DNA from 2 places in the Tistrella mobilis genome. Region 1 is predicted to be linked to the other one. Evidence: riboswitches for the same ligand, from Rfam matches in the RefSeq annotation. Region 1 holds a riboswitch; the other holds the start of a gene.

Region 1 (4,081 bases):
GCATTCATGGGTGTGCGGCTGAAGCGGCTGCGCGAGGAACGCGGCCTGACCCAGGCGGCACTTGCCCGCGCACTGGACGTGTCGCCGAGCTATCTGAACCAGCTGGAGCGCAACCAGCGGCCATTGACCGTGCCGGTGCTGCTGAAGATCAACGCGGTGTTCGGTGTCGACGTGCAGGTGTTCTCGGAGGACGAGGAGGCGCGGCTGATCGCCGATCTGCGCGATGTGCTGATCGGAAGCGGAGAGGGGGCCGGCGGACGGGTATCGATGGCCGAGATCCGCGAACTGGCCGCCGGCATGCCCGAGATGGGCCGGGCGCTGATCGGGCTGCACCGGCGCTGGCGGGCGGCGGAGGAACGGGCCGATGCGCTTGCCGCCCGGCTTGGGCAGGATGTCGCCGGCCAGACCTTGACGCCCATGCCTTACGAGGAGGTGCGGGATTTCTTCTATGCCCGCCATAACCATGTGGCCGAGCTGGACCATGCCGCCGAGGCGCTGAACGCGGCGGCGGGTCTGGTTCCCGGCCGGGTTCTGCCGCGGTTGATCGCGCATCTGCGCCGCCGCCACGGCGTCGAGGTGATCGACGACGAACAGCCCGGCGAGGCGGAAAGCCGGGGCGGGGTGTTGAGCCGCTTCGATCCCGAGCGCCGGGTGCTGCGGCTGGCCGCGGGCCTGCCGCCCGGCCGGGCCGCCTTCCAGATCGCCAGCCGGCTTGCCTTTCTGGAGCAGGGGGTGGTGCTGGACCGGCTGTCGGCCGATCCGGGCTTTTCGGGAGAGGAGGCGCGGGTACTGGCGCGGATCGGCCTGGCCGCCTATTTCGCCGGGGCGCTGATCCTGCCCTATGGCCCTTTCCTGGCCGCGGCGGAGGAGCTGGGCTATGACATCGAGCGCCTGTCCCGCCGCTTCGGGGTGGGGTTCGAGACCATCTGCCATCGGCTCAGCACATTGCAGCGGCCCGAGGCGCGGGGCGTGCCCTTCTTCTTCGTGCGGGTGGATCGTGCCGGCAATATCTCCAAGCGTCAGTCGGCGACCGATTTCCATTTCTCGCGGGTCGGCGGCAGCTGCCCGCTCTGGAATGTCCACGAGGCCTTCGCAAGCCCCGGCCGGATCCTGACCCAGCTGGCCCGCATGCCCGATGGCCGGACCTATCTCTGGATCGCCCGCACGGTGGGGCGTATGGGTGGCGGCTGGGGCGCGCCGGGCAAGAGCTTCGCGATCGGGCTCGGCTGCGACCTGCGCCATGCCGGCCGGCTGGTCTATGCCAAGGGACTGGATCTGTCCGACCCGGAGGCGGCGACGCCGATCGGCGCCGGCTGCAAGGTCTGCGACCGCCCGGCCTGCCCGCAGCGCGCCTTTCCGCCGGTGGGGCGGCGTCTGGCGGTGGATGAGGCGGAACGCCGCTTCGCCCCCTATCCTGCGGCCGAGGCTTGACGGCAGGGTACGGATCTGCACAAGATGCGGCGTTCTCGGTTCCCCAGATCCACAAGATCTGGGGCTAAGAGGGAATCCGGTGCGACGGGGGACCCCCCCCGCCAATGCCGGAGCTGTCCCCGCAACTGTAGGCGGTGAGCGGCCACGCGAAGACAGGGCCACTGACGGGCGACCGTCGGGAAGGCCGGCGTGGCAGCGGTGACCCGCAAGCCAGGAGACCTGCCGGAACCTTGGAATGATACGTCCCTGGGCGGGGAGTCCCGGCGGGCGCATGGCGGTTTCCGTCCGGCGACCCGCGGGCCTGTGGTTCCGCATCCGGCGCTTTCGGGCCTGCCCTGCGTTCATCCGGCCCCGGTCCGCAGATCGATGGGTGAACGTCATGACCTCTCTCGCCTTCGACTTCGACCGGCACGGCCATCTGGTTCCGGTGACGGCTGCGGTGCCGCCCGAAGCCGTGCCGCGCCGGCCGCAGGCGCCGATCCCGTTTCCGCTGGCCCCCAAGCCGGTGCCGGCCGATCTGGCGCTGGATCGCGGGCGCGATGCGTTGCTGACCGATTTCGGCAAGGCGACCCTGCGCGACCGTTATCTGATGCCGGGGGAGAGCTATCAGGATCTGTTCGCGCGGGTGGCCTGCGCCTATGCCGACGACCGGGCCCATGCCCAGCGGATCTATGATGCGATCTCGCGGCTCTGGTTCATGCCGGCGACGCCGATCCTGTCCAATGGCGGCACCAGCCGCGGCCTGCCGATCTCGTGCTTCCTGAACGCCGTGCCCGACAGCCTGGACGGCATCGTGCGCACCTGGAACGAGAATGTGGCGCTTGCGTCCAATGGCGGCGGCATCGGCACCTATTGGGGCGAGGTCCGCTCGATCGGCGAGCCGGTGAAGGGCTGCGGCGAGACATCCGGCATCATCCCCTTCATCCATGTGATGGACGGGCTGACGCTGGCGATCTCGCAGGGCTCGCTGCGCCGCGGCTCGGCCGCGGTCTATCTGGACGTGCATCACCCGGAGATCGAGGAATTCCTCGAAATCCGCAAGGCCTCGGGCGATTTCAACCGCAAGGGCCTGAACCTGCATCACGGCATTGCGATCACCGATGCCTTCATGGAGGCGGTGCGCGACGGCGCCGATTTCCCGCTGGTCAGCCCGAAATCGGGGGCGATACTGCGCCGGATCGATGCAAGGCGGCTGTGGCAGAGGATCCTTGAGACCCGGCTGCAGACCGGCGAGCCCTATCTGCTGTTCATCGATACGGTCAACCGCGCCCTGCCGCGCCACCAGCGGGCGCTGGGGCTGAAGGTTTCGACCTCGAATCTCTGCAGCGAAATCACGCTCGCGACCGGCGCCGATCATCTGGATGAAGAGCGTACCGCGGTCTGCTGCCTTGCCTCGCTGAACATCGAAACCTGGGACGAATGGCAGGGCGAGGCGGGTTTCGTCGAAGACGTGCTGCGCTTCCTCGACAATGTGCTGACCAGTTTCATCGAGACGGCGCCCGACGAGATGGCCCGGGCGCGCTATTCGGCGATGCGCGAACGCTCGGTCGGGCTGGGGGTGATGGGCTTCCACGCCTTCCTTCAGGCGCGCGGCATTCCGTTCGAGAGCGCGATGGCCAAGGCCTGGAACCTCGCGATCTTCCGCAGGCTGCGCCAGGAGGCCGACCGCGCCTCGGTGTTCCTGGCCGAAGAGCGCGGCCCCTGCCCGGATGCGGCCGAGGCCGGCATGCAGGCGCGGTTCAGCCACAAGCTCGCCATCGCGCCCACGGCGTCGATCAGCATCATCTGCGGCGGCACCAGCGCCTGTATCGAGCCGATCCCGGCCAATATCTACACCCACAAGACGCTGTCCGGCGCCTTCCCGGTGCGCAACCCGCATCTGGCCCGGCTGCTGGCCGAACGTGGCCTGGACCGGCCCGAGATCTGGCAGTCGATCGTCGAGCACGAAGGGTCCGTGCAGCATCTGGACGGGCTGACCGGGGACGAGAAGGCGGTGTTCCGTACCGCCTTCGAGATCGACCAGCGCTGGATCGTGGAACTGGCGGCCGATCGCGCGCCCTTCCTGTGCCAGAGCCAGTCGCTGAACCTGTATCTGCCGGCCGATATCGATAAATGGGACCTGCACATGCTGCACTGGACCGCTTGGGAGCGGGGGGTGAAGAGCCTCTATTACTGCCGCTCCAAATCCATTCAGCGGGCGGGCTTTGCCGGCGGCACCCGTGTCGGGGCCACATTGGCCGCGACCGCACGCACCGATTACGAGGAGTGCCTGGCATGTCAGTGAGGCGCATGATCCCGGGGCATGTCGACCCGATGACCCTGGTCGGCACCGGCCGGGTCGGGCTGCTGACCGCCACCGGCACCTATGACGTGGAGCGCTATCCCTGGGCCTATGCCTTCTGGAAACGGCAGCAGCAGATCCACTGGATGGGAGAGGAGGTGCCGCTTGGCGGCGACGTCAAGGACTGGACCTCGGACCGGTTGAGCGATGCCGATCGCGGCCTGCTGACCCAGATCTTCCGCTTCTTCACCCAGTCTGACATCGAGGTGGGCGACAATTATCTGAAGCGCTATCTGCCGCTGTTCCAGCCGCTGGAAATCCAGATGATGATGGCCGCCTTCTCGAACATGGAGACGGTGCATATCGATG
Region 2 (4,081 bases), 2.2 Mb from region 1:
GACCGATGGCGCGGGCATAGGCGGCGCGGGCGGATGCCATATCGCCCGTTGCCGCCAGCAGATGGGCCCGAAGCGCCCAGGCCGGCTGATACTCCTCAAGTCCTGCGACGGCATCGAGGGCATGGAGGCCGCGGACCGGGCCGGCCGTTCCGGCAAGCGCCGCGGCGTGGCCCACGGCGGCGCCGGCGGACGGGGCGATTGCCATCAGGGCCTTATAGAGGGCCAGGCGGATGTCGGGGCCGGGTTGCGGCCGGCCGGCGGGGTCGGCGCGTGCGTTATGGGCGGACTGGATCGCCGCCTCCAGCTGATAGCGGCCGGGGCGCCCCAGGGCTGCGGCTGCGGCCAGCTGGGCTTCGGCCTCGGCGATCAGATCCGCCCGCCAGAGCGTGGTGTCCTGAAGATCGATCGGGACATAACGGCCGGCGTCGTCGCGCCTTGCCGGGCGGCGTGCCTCGCAATGGGCCATCAGGGCCAGAAGACCGCGCGCCTCGGCCGCGGACGGCATCAGCTCCACCAGCAGCCGGCCCAGCCACAGGGCCTCGCCGGTCAGGTCGGCCCCGCGGGTATCGCCGCCGGCCACCATCTCCCAGCCGGTACCGAAGGCGGCGTAGACGGCATCCAGCACATGGCTCAGCCGTTCCGGCAGATCCTGCGGCTCGGGCAGCTCAAAGCCGATGCCGGCGCTCCGGATCCGCGCCTTGGCCCTGACCAGCCGCTGCCCCATGGTGGCCGGTGCCACCAGAAAGGCCGATCCGATCCGGGCGGCATCCAGCCCCAGCACCGCCTGCAGCATCAACGGCGCGCGCATCTCGGAGGCGATCGCGGGATGGGCGCAGACGAACAGCAGGGCCAGGCGGTCGTCGGGCAGGGGGCGCGCCGCCATCGCCGCCTCCTCCGCCTCCCCCGCCAGCAGGGTCAGGGCCGGTTCGGCCGCCCGGCGCACGGCCCCGTGGCGCAGGGCATGGGTGATCCGGCGGCGGGCGACCGTGGCGAGCCAGGCCTCCGGCTCCCGCGGCACACCCTGCCGGGGCCAGAGGTCCAGCGCGATCCGGAAAGCATCGGCCACGGCATCCTCTGCCGCGGCGAGGTCGCGGAACCGCGCGGCCAGGAAGGCGACGAGGCGGGCACGGGACTGCCGTGCCGCCGCCTCGACCGCCCTGTGTGCCACGTCGGGGCCGGTCACGCCCCGCCTCCGGGTTCCTGCATCGGCGGCATCACCGGCCGCAGCTCTACGGCCCCCTGTGCGGCCGCCGGGCAACGCGCCGCCCAGTCGAGTGCCGTGTCCAGATCCGGCACGTCGATCACGAAATAGCCGGCGAGCTTTTCCTTGGTGTCGGCGAAGGGGCCATCCTGAACCTGGCGGCGCCCGTCCGTGATCCGCACCGTGGTCGCCGTTTCGGGCGGCAGCAATCCGTGGCCGTCCTGGACGATGCCGGCAGCCTGGATCGCCTGGACATAGGCACCCCAGCCCCCCCAATAGGCGTCGGCCTCGGCCGGATCCTGCTGCTTCGCCAGGGCCTCCGCGGTCTCGTAGATCACCATCATATACTGCATTGGTCGCATCCCTCATCTGTGGACGGCGCGCCCTGCCCGCACCCCGCGGGCTGCTCTCCCCCGTCCGGAATGATGAGCCCCGGGCAACGACGATTTCGACAGCGCCGTTGCGCTGCCCGACAAAAATTTCCGGAGAGAATATCCGGCGCCGATCCCGTCTTCCGGCCGGCGACTTGACACCCGATGCAACCAGGGATCAGAATCACACCCCATGAAGGTCCGCCTTTCGCTCCGGATGGGGGAGGGCGGTGTAAAAGGGAACATGGGTACGGGTGCAATGCGCCCGGGAGCCATGGCTGCCCCCGCAACTGTAGGCGGAGAGTTTGTCGCCCGCCCGGGACTTATGGTTTCGGGCTCTCAGGCCACTGGGCAACCGGGAAGGCCGGCGACGGATGGTGACCCGCAAGCCAGGAAACCTGCCTTCACATCTGACAGGGCCACTCTCCGAACGGGGTGTTCGGATGGGGGCGGGGTCCCCGGAACCTGCCGGGATTTCTCCGAAGGCCTTGCCGCACGTGGCCAACGCCTTCGGAGGATCGGCCCTTGCATATTATGGAAGGCTATCTGCCGGCGACCCATGCCGCCCTCTGGGCGGCGGTCTCGGCACCCTTCGTCATTCACGGAGCCCGCCGGATCACCCGGCTGGTCCGCGAAACACCGGAAGTGAAGCTTCTGCTGGCGGCATCCGGTGCCTATGTTTTCGTGCTCTCGGCGCTGAAACTGCCATCCGTCACCGGCAGCTGTTCACATCCGACCGGGACAGGGCTGGCCGCAACCCTGTTCGGCCCCACGGTCACCGCCGTGCTCGGCACCATCGTGCTGCTGTTCCAGGCTTTGCTGCTTGCCCATGGCGGGCTCACCACCCTTGGCGCCAACGTCTTTTCCATGGCGATCGCAGGACCTTTCGTTGCCTGGGGGCTGTTCCACGGCCTCACCCGCATGGGGGCCGGGGCGGCGCTCGCGATCTTCGTGGCGGCGACACTGGGTGATCTTGCGACCTATGTGGTGACCTCGCTGCAGCTGGCGCTCGCCTTCCCCGATCCGGCCGGCGGCATCGCCGGGGCGGCATCGAAGTTCCTGGGTATTTTCGCCCTCACCCAGGTGCCGCTCGCGATCAGCGAGGGGCTGCTGACCGTGGTGGTGTTCAACATGCTCGGCCGCTACAGCCGCTCGGAACTGAAGGCGCTGGATCTGTTCCGCGGGCGGGTGGCGTCATGATGAAGCGCAATCTGATCCTGCTTGCCCTGGTCGTGATGCTGGCCATCGCACCGCTGCTGATCCACCCGCCCGGCACCGTGGAGTTCGCCGGAGCGGACGGTCAGGCCGAGCTGGTGATCGGCGAGATCGCACCCGACTACGAACCCTGGTTCCAGCCGCTTTGGGAACCGCCGAGCGGTGAGATCGAAAGCCTGCTCTTCGCCCTTCAGGCGGCGATCGGCGCCGGGCTGCTCGGCTATTATTTCGGCCTGCGCCGCGGCCGCCGCGATGCGGACCCGGCCGCGGACGATACTGCCGCGGCGCGCGCCGACAGGCCCCGCGCCTGATGCGGGCCATCGATCGTGCCGCGCAGACCAATCGCTGGCGCAGACGACCGGCTGCCGAAAAGGCCCTGATCTTCATCGGGCTGATGCTGGTCTCGCTGGTCGTGGCCGGCTGGATCGGCCAGATCGTGATCCTGCTGCTGGTCCTCTGCCTGGTGCTGGGGGCAGCACGGGTGGGGCTGCGGGATGTGCGTGCTGCGGCCGTGATGCCGGCCGGCTTCATCCTGGCCGGCACCGCCGTACAGATGATCACGCTTCACTGGGCAGGCGGGCCCGTGGTCGGCATCGCCGATCCCGACATGCTGTCCGCTGCCGCCTTCACCGGGCTGAGGAGCGTCACCTGTGTCGCCTGCCTGATCGGGCTTGCGCTCACCACGCCGCTCACCTCGCTGCTCCAGATGATTCAGCGTCGCGGACTCGCCCCCGACATCTCGGATCTGGCGATGATGATGTTCCGCATCGTGTGGCTGGTGCTGGACTGTCTGGAGACGGGGCAGCGTGCCCAGGCGGCCCGGCTGGGGCATGCCGGCTGGGGCCGGCAGATCCGATCGGGGGGCCGGCTGCTCGCCGGGCTTCTGCCGCGGGTGCTGGATCGGGCGCAGCGGATGAATGCCGGGCTTGCCGTGCGGGGCTATGACGGCCGGCTGCGCTTTGCCGGTGCCGAGGCGGTTGCCGCCCCGGCCCGGCTTGCCCTGCTCGCGGGCGGCCTTGTCTTTGCCGCAGCCGGCGCGGCCTGGATCGGCTGATGCTCGAAGCTCGGGATCTGGTTCATCACTATCCGGGCGGCGTCACGGCGCTCGATCATGTCGATCTGGTGATTCCGGCCGGCGGACGCCTGGCTATCCTGGGCGCCAATGGTGCCGGCAAGTCGACCCTGCTGCTGGCGCTGGCGGGCGCGATCCGCACCGATCGGGGGCAGGTGATCCTCGACGGCAGCCCGGTCACTCATGACCGCAAGGGATTGACCCGGCTCCGGCATCGGGTCG

The links. A riboswitch is a leader RNA that binds a small molecule or an ion and turns the genes downstream of it on or off. The one in region 1 is predicted to bind cobalamin.
Region 2: linked by a shared signal. The riboswitch ahead of P7L68_RS07190 (energy-coupling factor ABC transporter permease) and the one ahead of P7L68_RS19275 (ribonucleoside-diphosphate reductase subunit alpha) in region 1 are both predicted to bind cobalamin.

Annotation. Positions count from the first base shown of each region.
Region 1 covers NZ_CP121017.1:2,986,338-2,990,418, reverse strand. Annotated here, with positions in the region: gene P7L68_RS19280 (short-chain fatty acyl-CoA regulator family protein) at 1-1,431, shown strand, start outside; cobalamin riboswitch at 1,451-1,673, shown strand; gene P7L68_RS19275 (ribonucleoside-diphosphate reductase subunit alpha) at 1,811-3,715, shown strand; gene P7L68_RS19270 (ribonucleotide-diphosphate reductase subunit beta) at 3,721-4,081, shown strand, end outside.
Region 2 covers NZ_CP121017.1:302,952-307,032, forward strand. Annotated here, with positions in the region: gene P7L68_RS07180 (RNA polymerase sigma factor) at 1-1,183, opposite strand, end outside; gene P7L68_RS07185 (YciI family protein) at 1,180-1,554, opposite strand; cobalamin riboswitch at 1,753-1,993, shown strand; gene P7L68_RS07190 (energy-coupling factor ABC transporter permease) at 2,098-2,772, shown strand; gene P7L68_RS07195 (energy-coupling factor ABC transporter substrate-binding protein) at 2,769-3,098, shown strand; gene P7L68_RS07200 (CbiQ family ECF transporter T component) at 3,098-3,841, shown strand; gene P7L68_RS07205 (energy-coupling factor ABC transporter ATP-binding protein) at 3,841-4,081, shown strand, end outside.